DNA from 3 places in the Pleomorphomonas sp. PLEO genome. Region 3 is predicted to be linked to each of the others. Evidence: predicted binding sites of a transcription regulator. Region 3 holds the regulator's gene; each other region holds the start of a gene.
What was found. The regulator PhoB, encoded in region 3, activates phosphate uptake and scavenging genes when phosphate is short. The targets are predictions, from matches to a motif close to TGTCATNNANCTGTCAT.
Positions count from the first base shown of each region.

Region 1: a site for PhoB is predicted at 1,911-1,927, ahead of AB6N07_RS15550 (esterase-like activity of phytase family protein). Genes of this name have one in related genera too.
Region 2: a site for PhoB is predicted at 1,432-1,448, ahead of AB6N07_RS12535 (UDP-2,3-diacylglucosamine diphosphatase). Genes of this name have one in related genera too.

Region 1 is NZ_CP166625.1:3,358,510-3,363,058, forward strand. It holds gene gatC (Asp-tRNA(Asn)/Glu-tRNA(Gln) amidotransferase subunit GatC) at 55-342, shown strand; gene gatA (Asp-tRNA(Asn)/Glu-tRNA(Gln) amidotransferase subunit GatA) at 388-1,863, shown strand; gene AB6N07_RS15550 (esterase-like activity of phytase family protein) at 1,965-3,362, shown strand; gene gatB (Asp-tRNA(Asn)/Glu-tRNA(Gln) amidotransferase subunit GatB) at 3,539-4,549, shown strand, end outside.
Region 2 is NZ_CP166625.1:2,697,182-2,701,730, forward strand. It holds gene pgi (glucose-6-phosphate isomerase) at 1-387, shown strand, start outside; gene pgl (6-phosphogluconolactonase) at 628-1,320, shown strand; gene AB6N07_RS12535 (UDP-2,3-diacylglucosamine diphosphatase) at 1,536-2,339, shown strand; gene AB6N07_RS12540 (glycosyltransferase family 4 protein) at 2,336-3,388, shown strand; gene AB6N07_RS12545 (YjfB family protein) at 3,507-3,695, opposite strand; gene AB6N07_RS12550 (protein phosphatase CheZ) at 3,909-4,549, opposite strand, start outside.
Region 3 is NZ_CP166625.1:594,525-599,073, reverse strand. It holds gene dut (dUTP diphosphatase) at 1-341, opposite strand, end outside; gene coaBC (bifunctional phosphopantothenoylcysteine decarboxylase/phosphopantothenate--cysteine ligase CoaBC) at 388-1,593, opposite strand; gene phoB (phosphate regulon transcriptional regulator PhoB) at 1,777-2,472, opposite strand; gene phoU (phosphate signaling complex protein PhoU) at 2,495-3,202, opposite strand; gene pstB (phosphate ABC transporter ATP-binding protein PstB) at 3,225-4,043, opposite strand; gene pstA (phosphate ABC transporter permease PstA) at 4,065-4,549, opposite strand, start outside.

The DNA of each region.
Region 1 (4,549 bases), 2.7 Mb from region 3:
TGGCCGCGACCGGTGCTATACGCGGGACATTCCAGTCTGTTCGAGGGAATCTACATGTCCGTGGATACGGCTACCGTGCGCCGCGTTGCGCGTCTCGCCAGGATCAAGGTCACCGATGACGAGGCGGAGCGCATGACCAATGAGCTCAATTCCATCCTCGGATTCGTCGAGCAACTGAACGAGGTCGACGTGGCCGGTATCGACCCGATGACCTCGGTCGTGTCGGTGAAGATGCGTCGCCGGCAGGACGTGGTCACCGATGGCGAGGATGCCGTGGCGGTGACGAGCAATGCGCCCGTTTCCGAGGACCATTTCTTCCTGGTGCCCAAGGTGGTCGAGTAACTCCCGCCAGACACCAGCTTCTCAAGACTTTTCGGGATTTCCGCCGTGACCGATCTCACCGCACTCACCCTTGCCGAGGCGCGCGACGCGCTGAAGGCCAAGACTTTCACCGCCGTCGAACTGACCGACGCTTATCTCGCCGCCATGGAAAAGGCGCGTGTACTCAACGCCTATGTCACCGAGACGCCGGAAAAGGCCCGTGACATGGCCAGGGCATCCGATGCGCGTATTGCCGCCGGCAAGGCCGGCGCGCTTGAAGGGCTGCCGCTCGGCATCAAGGATCTCTACGCCACGAAGGGCGTGCACACCCAGGCCTGCAGCCATATTCTCGACGGCTTTGAGCCGCCTTACGAAAGCACGGTGTCGGCCAATCTTTGGGCCGATGGAGCAGTCATGCTCGGTAAGCTCAACATGGATGAGTTTGCCATGGGCTCGTCCAACGAGACCAGCTATTACGGTTCGGTGGTTAACCCGTGGCGGCGTAACGGCTCTGACGTCAATCTGGTACCGGGTGGCTCGTCGGGTGGCTCGGCCGCCGCTGTTGCCGCGCGCCTCTGCCTTGGGGCGACGGCGACCGACACCGGAGGTTCGATTCGCCAGCCGGCCGCTTTCACCGGCACCGCCGGAATCAAGCCGACCTACGGTCGCTGCTCGCGCTGGGGTCTTGTCGCCTTTGCCTCTTCGCTCGACCAGGCCGGACCGATCGCGCGTGATGTTCGCGACGCGGCGATCCTGTTGAAATCGATGGCTTCGGTCGATTTCAAGGACACCACCTCGGTCGATATTCCCGTTCCCGATTACGAGGCTGCCATAGGCAAGTCGGTGAAGGGGCTCAGGATCGGCATCCCCAGGGAATATCGGCTCGATGGCGTGCCGGCCGAGATCGATGCGCTCTGGCAGAAAGGCATCGACATCCTGCGCGAGGCTGGGGCCGAGATCGTCGATATCTCGCTGCCGCACACCAAATATGCCCTGCCGGCCTATTACATCGTGGCGCCGGCCGAGGCGTCCTCGAACCTCGCCCGTTACGATGGCGTGCGCTATGGCCTGCGGGTGCCGGGCTCCGATATCCTCGACATGTACGAGAACACTCGGGCGGCCGGCTTCGGTGCCGAGGTAAAGCGCCGTATCCTGATCGGCACCTATGTGCTGTCAGCCGGCTATTACGACGCCTACTATCTGCGCGCCCAGAAGGTGCGTACGCTGATCAAGCGCGACTTCGAGACGGTCTATGCTCAGGGGGTGGACGCCATCTTGACGCCGGCGACGCCCTCGGCGGCCTTCGGCATCGGCGAAAAAGCCGATGCGGATCCTGTGGAAATGTATCTCAACGACGTGTTCACGGTGACGGTCAACATGGCTGGTTTGCCGGGTCTTGCCGTGCCCGCCGGCCTCTCCGCCGAAGGGCTGCCGCTCGGTCTGCAGTTGATCGGCCGGCCGTTCGACGAAGAGACGCTATTCACGCTCGGTTCGGCGATCGAAAAGGCTGCCGGCACGTTCAGCCCGACGCAGTGGTGGTAGGATTATAAATGGTCGTGCCGGCTCAGCGGGCACGACCTTCACACCAGCGTCAAACAACCGACATATCCAACAACCTTGATGGTTTCACCAAAGAGGTTGTCATGAAAAGTCTTACATGCCTTTCTGTCTTCGCAGCGACGCTTCTTACTGGTGTCATGGCCTCGGCCGCGTCCGACCTGCCGGTCAACAAAGGGCTTGTCGCCGCCGGTCGTCTGCCGGCTGATCTTCGCGATAGCTTCGGCGACACCTTCGGCTCCGGCTCGGGCATGTCGGTGCTGGATTGGAAGAAGACGGACAAGGGCTACCAGGGGTCGTTCCTGCTGCTGCCCGACCGCGGTTATAACGTCGAGGGTACGACGGACTACAGCACGCGCGTCAACGTGCTTTCGATGTCCTTCGCCGCGCCGGAGATTGGCAAGGCCGCGACCGCCGAGCTGACGCTCGACAAGACATTCCTGCTCACCGACAAGGCCGGCAAAGCGATGACCGGCCTCGATCCGGTTGCCATCAATAAAGACAATGGCCCCGACCTTCCTGGCGCTTCCACCGGCGCGGTCAGCCTCGATCCAGAGGCGATTGTTCGCTTGCCGGATGGTTCGCTGATGATCTCCGACGAATACGGCCCGGCTATCTATCACTTCACCGGTGAAGGCAAACTGGTCTCGGCAACGCTGCCGCCGCAGGCGTTCCTGCCGATGCGCAAGGGCTCGCTCAACTTCTCGTCCAACAATCCCGGTGCCAACGCGCCCAAGCCCGACCCGGAGGATCCGGAGACTGGCCGCCAGAACAACCAGGGCTTCGAAGGCATGGCTCTCAACCCGGCCACGCAGGAGCTGACGGTGGTGCTGCAAAGTGCTACCCGCCAGGATGGCGGCGAAAAGAAGACGACCCGCTTCAATACGCGCGCGCTGGTCTACGATGCGACCAATCCGGATGCCTTGAAGCTCAAGGCCGAATATGTCGTGCCCCTGCCGACATTTAAGGACGCCGAGGGCAAAACGCTGGTGGCCGCTCAGTCTGAGCTGTCGATCCTGCCGGATGGCCGGTTGCTGCTGCTTTCACGAGACAGCAACAATGGTTGGGGCGTCAAGGGGGAGTCATCGCTCTACCGTCGCGTCGATCTTCTCGATTTCACCGGCGCCACCAACATCGCCGGCACCGATTTCGATGGACTGAAGCCTGTGGCACCAAAGGGACAGCTCGATCCGTCGGTCATCGCTGCGAAGCTCACGACCGTCATCGACATGAATGACAATGCGGAGTTGGCCAAGGCGGGCCTCCATAACGGTGCGCCGCATGACGCCAGCGACCTTTCGGAAAAGTGGGAATCGATGGGTATCGTGCCGGCGTTCGATCCGGAGCATCCCAAGGACGTGCTGGTGCTGATCGCCAACGACAACGACTTCCTGACCACGCGGGGGCATCAAGTCGGAGCCGACTACAAAGCCGACGCCGATGTCGACACCATGGTGCTGGTCTACCGCCTATCGCTTGATTGATCCTGTTCGCAGCAGAACGGACACCGGGCGCCGCGTCATCGCGGCGCCCATTGTCGTTTTCGGGTCGATCTCCGACCGGTGGGATGCTGGAATGACGCGCCTTTCCCGTTTACCTGCGAAGCAAAACGGGCTATCCCGCCAGACAGATGTCGTCTGATCTATCCGAGAGACCCACCATGAACATGGCAGTCCGCACCCCCGACCCCAAGAAGCTCATCAAGGGCGCCACCGGCGACTGGGAGGTCGTCATCGGCCTTGAGGTGCATGCTCAGGTCACCTCCAATGCTAAGCTGTTTTCCGGGGCCTCGGCGGTGTTCGGCGCCGAGCCGAACATGCACGTCTCGCTTGTCGATGCGGCAATGCCGGGCATGCTGCCGGTGATCAACGAGGAATGCGTGGCGCAGGCTATTCGCACCGGCCTTGGCCTCAAGGCGGAGATCAACCTCTATTCGGTGTTCGACCGTAAGAACTACTTCTACCCCGATCTGCCGCAGGGCTATCAGATCAGCCAGTACAAGCAGCCGATCGTCGGTGAGGGACAGGTGCTGCTCGATATGCCTGAGGGCGTCGTCGAGATCGGCATCGAACGGCTGCACCTTGAGCAGGATGCCGGCAAGTCGATCCACGACCAGCATCCGACGATGTCCTTCGTCGACCTCAACCGTTCGGGCGTGGCGTTGATGGAGATCGTCTCCAGGCCAGATCTCCGCTCGTCGGAGGAGGTCAAAGTCTATCTCGCCAAGCTCCGCACCATTCTGCGCTATCTCGGCACTTGCGATGGCAACATGGAGGAAGGCTCCATGCGGGCCGACATCAATGTTTCGGTGCGCAAACCCGGCGAGCCGCTTGGCACCCGTTGCGAGATCAAGAACGTCAACTCGATGCGCTTTGCCGCCCAGGCGGTGGAGTACGAGGCGCGCCGGCAAATCGGCATCCTTGAGGACGGCGGCAAGATCGACCAGGAGACCCGTCTCTACGATCCCAGCAAGGGCGAGACGCGGTCGATGCGCTCCAAGGAGGAGGCACACGACTATCGCTACTTCCCCGATCCCGACCTTCTGCCGCTCGAGTTGGATCCGGTCTGGGTGGAGAGCCTGAAGGCCCTCCTTCCCGAGTTGCCGGACGAAAAGAAGGCCCGCTTCGTGACCGAGTATGGCATCACCCCTTATGACGCCATGGTCCTGACG
Region 2 (4,549 bases), 2.1 Mb from region 3:
GTGCTGGCCCAGACCGAGGCGCTCATGCTCGGCAAGACCGCCGAGGAAGCCGCCGCCGAGCTGAAGAAGGCCGGCAAGTCGGATGCCGACATCGCCGCGTTGGCGCCGCACAAGGCCTTCCCGGGTAACCGGCCGACCAACACCATCCTCTACCGGACGCTTGATCCGAGGACGCTTGGCCGCCTGATCGCCATCTACGAGCACAAGGTGTTCGTGCAGGGCACCATCTGGGGCGTCAATTCCTACGACCAGTGGGGCGTCGAGCTTGGCAAGGAACTCGCCAACCGTCTTCTGCCAGTCCTCAAGGGCGAGGCCGAGCCGGCGGCGAGCCAGGACGTCTCGACCAAGGGACTGGTTGCGGCCCTCAAGGCGCTGCAGAAGGATTGATCTTCCGTTATGGTCGGCGGCGGTCCGCTGCCGACCTTTTTCCCGTGCTGGTTTACCGCTCAGGTGGTTGACACGGTTTGATAGGGATTGCGGAAAGTCGGCCGGTGCCAACGCCGGCCGATTGTGTATATTTGACTAAGGGGAAACTGGCCGCGACGGTCTTGTCCGAGGTGCCGGCCGACCCGCCGCCAAGCCGACAAAAGCTGGCGGCGCCAAGGGATCGCCGATCTGGAGGAACGGATGTACGAGTTTCAGGAGTTCGAAAATGGGGCAGCGCTCGCCGATGCGTTGACCGTCGAGGTTGCAGGCGCGCTCGCCCACGCCATCCGCCTGCATGGCAAGGCAGCGCTGGCGTTGTCGGGGGGCAAGACGCCGGTGCGCTTCCTCGAGGCGATGTCGCGCTATCGCATGCCTTGGAACGACGTTGTCGTGACGCTGGTCGACGAGCGCTGGGTGCCGGAGACGAACGAACGCTCCAATGCCGGCCTTGCTCGCCGCCACCTTTTGAAGGGGCCGCTCAGCAACATCGAATTCGTCCCGCTCTATCGGCCGGTGCCGACGCCGGAAGAGGCTGTTGCCGAAGTGGGCAAGGCGATCGACGACCTGCCGCTGCCGTTTGCCGCCGTCGTGCTCGGCATGGGTGATGATGGCCATACGGCCTCGTTCTATCCGGGGGCCGACAATCTTGCCGCTGCCAACTCGCCGGACTGTAAGGCGAAGGTGATGGCGATCAACGCCGCGGGGGCGGGCGAGCCGCGTATTACGCTGACGCTGCCGCTGCTGCTCGCCGCCGATGAGATCCTTCTGCACATCGAGGGCGCCGAAAAGCGCGCCGCCTTCGAGAAGGCAGTGGCTGGCGACGACGTGCTGGAGATGCCGGTGCGCAGTCTCCTGAAGTCGGAAAAGCTGGTGAAGGTTCTTTGGTGCCCGTAAGCGCACCGGTTGTTTTTTCGATCGCGCGGCCCGGTCTTGACCGGGCCGTTTTGCTTTTAAAAGCCGCGGAGTGGTGCCACTGGCCGCCGTTTGGAGGCCAATAGGCGTTTCTGTCATAAAACTGAGAAGCTGCCGGGACAAAAGGAGGTATCGGGATTGGCGCGTTGCCATCGATTCCCGCCTCGGAGAAGATGCTGCATGCATCTTTGTTTGCCATGACGGACGCAAATACTACCCGAAGCCTCAGAACGTTGTTCCTGTCCGACATTCATCTCGGTACGCGCGATTGCCAAGCCGATCTTCTGCTGGATTTTATGCGCGTCCACGAGGCGGAGACGATCTATCTCGTTGGTGATGTCATCGACGGATGGCGGATGCGTCGGTCCTGGTTCTGGACGCAGAGCCACAATGACGTCGTCCAGAAGCTGCTGCGCAAGGCCCGAAAAGGCGCGCGCGTCGTCTACATTCCCGGCAACCACGACGAATTCCTGCGAGACTACCTCGGCACGCATTTCGGCGGCGTCGAGGTGATGGATCGCTGCTTGCACGAGGCGGCCGACGGCCGGCGATATCTGGTCATCCACGGCGACCAGTTCGACGTGGTGGTGCGGCATGCCCGCTGGCTCGCCTATCTTGGCGACTGGGCCTATGAAATGGCGCTGTGGACCAACACCTGGGTCAACAAATTCAGGCGCTTCGTCGGGCTGCCCTATTGGTCGTTGTCGGCCTGGGCCAAGCTCAAGGTGAAGAACGCCGTCAACTTCATCGGCGCCTTCGAGGATGCGTTGGCCCATGAGGCGCGGCGCGTCGGCGCCGACGGCGTCATCTGTGGGCACATCCATCATGCGACCATGCGCGACATGAACGGCATCGCTTACATCAATACCGGCGACTGGGTGGAAAGCTGCACCGCCATCGCCGAGAACCACGACGGCAGCCTCGAGATCATTCGCTGGACGCGTCTTGAACATGAGCGCCAGTCGCCGCTGATGCTGTCGCACGCCGAGGCGGCGGAATGACCCGCATCACCGTCGTCACCGACGCCTGGCATCCGCAAGTCAATGGCGTGGTCCGGTCGATCGAGCGCACCAATGCCGAGCTGATCGCCATGGGCGCCGAGGTCACCATGGTGACGCCCGACCTGTTCCGGACGCTGCCGCTGCCGAGTTATCCCGAAATTCGCGTCGCCATTTCGACCTACCGGCGGGTGGCTCGCGAGATCGAGCGCGGCCAGCCGGCCTATGTTCATATCGCGACGGAAGGGCCGCTTGGTCTCAAGGCCCGGAAGTGGTGCCGCCGCCACGGCATGCCCTATACGACCAGCTACCACACCCGCTTTCCCGAATATGTGGCGGCCCGGCTGCCGGTGCCCCAATCCTGGCTCTACGCCTTCGTTCGTCGCTTTCACAACGGTGGCGCTGGCTGCATGGTGGCCACCGATACGCTGGCAGCGGAACTGACGGCCCGCGGCTTCCGCAACCTGATGCGCTGGGGACGCGGCATCGACGCCGACCTGTTCCGGCCGCGACCGGACGAAGAGGGCCTGTTCGACCTGCCGCGTCCGATCTTCATCAACGTGGGACGCCTTGCCGTCGAAAAGAACCTCGAGGCCTTTCTGGCACTCGACCTGCCCGGATCCAAGGTGGTTGTCGGCGACGGTCCGCAGCGGGCAAGTCTCGAAAGACGCTATCCCGACGTCCACTTCGCCGGCGTGATGATCGGCGAGGAGCTCGCTCGCGCCTATGCCTCGGCCGACGTGTTCGTGTTTCCCTCGCGCACCGACACCTTCGGCAACGTGGTTCTGGAGGCGCTGGCTTCCGGCTTGCCAGTCGCCGCCTATCCGGTGATGGGACCGCTCGACATCCTCGGCGACAGCGACGCCGGCATTCTGGACGAAGATCTCCGGGCTGCCTGTCTTGGAGCTCTGGTCATCGACCCGGCAGCTGCGCGCGAGCTGGCGCTTTCGTTCACTTGGCGGCGGTCGGCGATGCAGTTCCTCGACAACATCCGTCTCGCCAACGGTGAGACGCTGGATGAGCCTCCTGTGCTCGTGCCAGTGACGGTCTGAGTTCGGCGGATATCGCAAAAAAAAGCAAAGCCGCCGATGACAGGTTTCTCGGCGGCTTTCGCGTCTCTGAAGTGGTGCACATTCAGGCGTGATTAAACATCTAGGCAAAGAGCTACGGTCAGACGGTCAAGTCCACATAGCTCCCCATGCCCGCCGGTGGAGGGGCAGAGGCTGCCTGCTCGACGGCTTTGCTCATAAGGTCGGCTGCCGATTGGTCCGACTTGAGCGCCATCTTCAACACCGCCGTGCCGATGTCGTTGCCGGTGTTGCCCTGCTGCATGGTAGCGACGGTCGCTGCAACGTCCATTTTCGGTACTCGCGTCTGGTAGGTGGCCCAGCCAGTTGATTGAGCGCCTGAAAGATTGACAAGCTATTATTGAAGCGGCGCGGTTAGGCCGCAAGGCCACAGCGGCGTTGCCGGTCACAGCGGTAGGACCAGGTGCACCCGGAGCGAGTAACACCTAGACGAACGTGTCAAACCGATACCGGGCCACTCTGCGGAAAACTCACGCGATCACATTCAGGAGAATAGCGCCTGCCGCTCGGCCTTGGTCATCCGGGCGAAGGGATCATCGACGTCCTGACCCTTTCGAACGGTGTCCGAAACTTCCTTGAGCGCCTCGATGGCGGTGTCGACGGCTTCCGAGGCGATGGCGAGCGCCTCGTCGGTCGGCTCTCCGGCTGCATCCGACTCCTCGGGAGCGGTCTCGATGGCGTCGAAGCTGATGCTGTCGGCAAGCTCAGCCGCCGTTTCCGGCGTATCCTCGGTGGTCTCGATGGCGTCGAAGCTGATGCTATCGGCAAGCTCGGCCGCCGTTTCCTGCGTGTCGTCAGCAGTCTCGATCGTGTCGAAGTCGATGCTGTCGGCAAGCGCGGCGCCGTCCGCCGATGTATCTTCCTCAAATGGAATGGAGTCGAAGTCGATCTGGCCGTCGGCACCCACCATGGATGGGGCAGGGGGCTGATCGAGACCGGCCATGGCCTCGATGCGGGCGAAATCCATCTCGTCGAGAGCATGGTTCGCCACGACATCAAGGGCCGCCTGATCGGCGTCGGCATCCTCGACCAACAGATTGTCGACCAGATTTTGCTCGATGCCCTCGCCAGCCAGCGCCGGGCCGTTCAGCAGATGGGCGTCGGGACGATGGTCGTGGGCGTTGA
Region 3 (4,549 bases):
GCGATACGTTCGCCCCGGACAATGGTGAAAGGTGTGTCTGAGAGATTGATCAGGATTACCTTCACCTCGCCACGGTAGTCGGCATCAACAGTACCGGGCGAATTGAGAACGGTGACGCCGTGCTTGGCGGCCAGGCCTGAACGCGGTCGCACCTGCGCCTCGTAGCCTGAGGGTAGCGCCATGGCGAGACCTGTTGGCACCAAAGCCCGGCCGAGCGGTGACAACGTCAGCGGCTGTTCGACGGCGGCGACCAGATCGACGCCGGCGGCGTCCTCGCTCTGATAGGCCGGCAGCGGCAGGTCCTGGGCGTGCGGCAGGCGCATAAGGGCGACATCGACCATTGGAAAACCTCGAAACTACGGTTCGTTGCGGATGCGAATCGAAAACTCAGCCGAGTTGCTCGGCGATCAGCGCGATCAGCCGTTCAGCGACCTCATCTTTGGAAAGTGTTGGCCAGGTACTGACGCCGGCCGCCGACAGGATGTGTACGTTGTTGCGGTCGCCGCCAAATACGCCGCTGTCCGGGGATACGTCGTTGGCAACGATATAGTCGGCTCCCTTGGCAGCAAGCTTGCGGGCAGCATTTGCCTCGACATCAGTCGTTTCGGCGGCGAATCCAACTACCAATTTCGGCCTTTGTCTGTCGTGGCCCAGCATTGCCAGAATGTCTGGGTTTTCAACGAAAGACAGCGGCGGCGGATCACCTGCCGCCTTCTTGATCTTTTCAGCTGCGACTTCCGACGGCCGCCAATCGGAAACGGCGGCGGCCATCACAGCCACGTCGGCCGGCAGAGCGGCGAACACCGCGTCGAGCATTTCACGCGCCGTTTCGACACGGACGATACTGACGCCCAGCGGGTCGGGGATGGAGACGGGACCGGATATGAGCGTTACTCGGGCGCCGGCTCGCGCGGCGGCGGCGGCAATGGCATGCCCCTGCTTGCCCGAGGAACGGTTGGTGATGAAGCGCACCGGGTCAATCGGCTCGATGGTCGGGCCGGATGTGACGAGCACATGCCTGCCGGCGAGCAGCTTTGCCCGCTCGCCTTCGGCAAAAAAGGCCTCCACGCTGGCGACGATCTCCATCGGCTCGGACAGACGGCCAACCCCGGCTTCGCCACGCTCGGCCATTCGCCCTTCGGCCGGGCCGATGAAACGAACACCGTCGGCGGCAAGCTGCGCCGCATTCCGTTGGGTTGCCGGATGCGCCCACATGCGTTGGTTCATGGCCGGGCAGATGATGATCGGCGCAGCGGCGGCAAGCAGGCTTGCCGTGGCAAGCTCGTCGGCAATGCCGTTCGCCATGCGGGCGATGAGATTGGCGGTAGCTGGCGCCACCAGGACCAGGTCGGTGTCGCGAGACAGCACGATGTGGCCGATATCCTGCTCTTCGGTGGGGTCGAACAGGTCGCTGAACACCTTCTGGCCGGAGAGTGCGCCCACCGTCATCGGCGTCACGAATTCCTTGCCCGAGCGCGTCAGGATCACCCGGACCTCGGCGCCGCGTTCTTTGAGGCGCCGAATGACTTCAAGCACCTTGTAGGCGGCGATACCGCCACCAATGACGATCAGAATGCGCTTGCCCGCCAGCATGTCAGGCCCTCTCCTGCATAATCGGAGGGGAACCTAGACCATCAGGACGCGGAAGGTAAGCGACAAGAAGCCGCCTGAGCAGGCTTCGAAAGCCAACCGCCAAAGCCCTCAACACCATTTGAGGCAAAGACGCCTTGAAGCCGATCTGGCGAGCGGAGGGCAGACCGCCCGCTCGCCAAACCTTCAACTGGTCGCGAATTTCTCGTCGAAGGAATAGCCGGAACCGCGCACCGTGCGGATAGGGTCACGGACGCGACCGCGGTTGATCGACTTTCTGAGGCGGCCGACATGGACATCGACGGTTCGCTCATCGACGTAAACGTCATGACCCCAAACACCGTTGAGAAGCTGCTCACGCGAAAACACCCGGCCCGGCGACTGCATCAGGAATTCCAGCAGGCGGAATTCCGTCGGTCCGAGATGAATTTCGCGCGCCGAGCGACGAACACGCCGAGTCTCCCGATCCAGCTCGATGTCACCGGCCATCAGAAGGTTCGATACCGTCTCCGGTTTGGCGCGCCTCAGCATCGCCTTGACGCGGGCAATCAACTCCGGAACCGAGAAGGGCTTTACGACATAATCGTCGGCGCCGGTGGCAAGGCCGCGCACCCGTTCCGATTCCTCGCCACGCGCCGTCAGCATGATCACCGGCAGCCGCTCGGTCTCTGGTCGTGCCCTGAGGCGACGGCAAAGCTCGATACCCGAAAGGCCCGGCAGCATCCAGTCGAGCAGCAACAGATCAGGAGTGATCTCCTTGAGGCGAATGTCGGCCTCGTCGCCGCGAAACGCCTGCTCGACCTCGAAGCCCTCGGCCTCAAGGTTGTAGCGCAGCATCAACGACACCGCCTCTTCGTCCTCGACGATCATCACCTTGGCCATGGTCGTTTTCAGCTCCCGCAGCTCAGGATCCGGCGATGGTACTGGCGATCGAGGTGTCGGCTTTCGGCCGCTCATCCTCGTAAGACCGGCCCGTCACCACATAGTGCACCGATTCGGCAATGTTCGTTGCGTGGTCGCCGATACGCTCGATGTTCTTGGCACAGAACAAGAGGTGGATGCAGAACGTGAGGTTTCGCGGATCCTCCATCATATAGGTGAGGAGTTCGCGGAACAGTGAAGTGTAGAGCGCGTCGATCTCGTTGTCGCGTTGACGGACGGCGTTGGCCGCCTGGTCATCCTGGCTGGCATAGGCGTCCAGCACCTTTTTGAGCTGCTGCAGCGCGATCTCGCAAAGATGCTCGACACCGGTGATCAGCTGCTTGTGCGGGAAGACGCCGTTGATGGCGACGACGCGCTTGGCAATGTTCTTGGCAAGATCGCCGACGCGTTCGATATCGTTGGCGATGCGCATGGCGCCGACGATTTCTCGGAGGTCGCTGGCCATCGGCTGACGACGGGCAATCACCAGGATCGACTTGTCCTCAATCTCGCGCTGAAGCCGGTCGAGTTCCTTGTCGTTGGCGATCACGCGTTGCGCGAGGCCAATGTCGAGGCGCGTCAGCGATTCGACAGCGTCACCAACCGCGCGCTCTGCGAGGCCGCCGATCTCGGTGACCATGCGTGCGATTGCCTTGAGGTCGTCGTCGTAGGCGGAAACCGTATGTTCCATGGAAATCTCCTGCCGTTTCCGGTCAGCCGAAGCGGCCCGTAATGTAGTCTTGCGTCCGCTGCTCGAGCGGGTTGGTGAAGACGTGGTCGGTGGGGCCTTCTTCAATCAGATGCCCGAGATGGAAAAAGGCGGTGCGTTGCGACACGCGCGCGGCCTGCTGCATCGAGTGCGTCACGATGACGATCGTGAAGTTGGCGCGAAGTTCGTCGATCAGCTCCTCCACCTTGGCGGTGGCGATCGGGTCGAGTGCCGAACAGGGCTCGTCCATCAAGATGACTTCCGGCGATACGGCGATGGCGCGCGCAATGCAAAGCCGCTGCTGCTGACCGCCGGACAGGCCGGTTCCAGGCTCGTTGAGGCGATCTTTCACTTCGTTGAAAAGCGACGCCTTCTGAAGCGAGGTGACGACGATTTCCTCAAGATCGGCCTTGGAGCGGGCGAGACCGTGGATGCGCGGCCCGTAGGCAACATTGTCGAAGATCGATTTCGGGAACGGATTCGGCTTCTGGAACACCATGCCAACACGTGCTCTGAGCTCGACCACGTCGAGGTCTGGATCATAGATATTGCGATCGTCGAGGGTAATGGTGCCCTCGACGCGGGCCCCGGCGATGGTGTCGTTCATGCGGTTGATGCAACGCAGGAAGGTGGACTTGCCACAGCCCGAGGGCCCGATGAAAGCGGTGACTGCCTTCTCGGCGATATCGATGGAAACCCCGTGCAGGGCTTCCTTCTGACCATAGGTTACCCTGACGGTCGCCGCGTGGATCTTGATCGGCCGGCTGGCTGGATCTGGGGTGCGAACGGTCTCGAAAGGCGTCGCGGTCTGAACTGCGGACATGGCGAAACTCCGAGGATACGGTTACCAGCGGCGCTCGAAGGCGCGGCGGAGAATGATGGCTATGCTGTTCATGGCGAGCAGGAAGGCGAGCAATATGATGATCGCCGCCGAGGTGCGTTCGCTGAAGGCGCGCTCGGGCTCTGTCGCCCACATGTAAATCTGGGTAGGTAGCGCCGTCGCCGGGTCGAAGGGCGTGCCCGGATATTCGACGATGAAAGCCTTCATGCCGATCATCAGCAAGGGTGCGGTTTCGCCCAGCGCGTGAGCCAGGCCAATGATCGTGCCTGTCAGCACGCCCGGCATGGCGAGGGGCAACACGTGATGGAAGACGGTCTGCATCTTCGAGGCACCGACTCCCAGGCCGGCCTCGCGGATCGACGGTGGCACAGCCTTCAGCGCGGCGCGCGTGGTGATGATGATGGTCGGCAGCGTGGTCAGCGTCAGCACCAAACCACCGACAAGGCTCGCCGAGCGTGGCAGGTGTGCGAAGTTGATGAACACCGCGA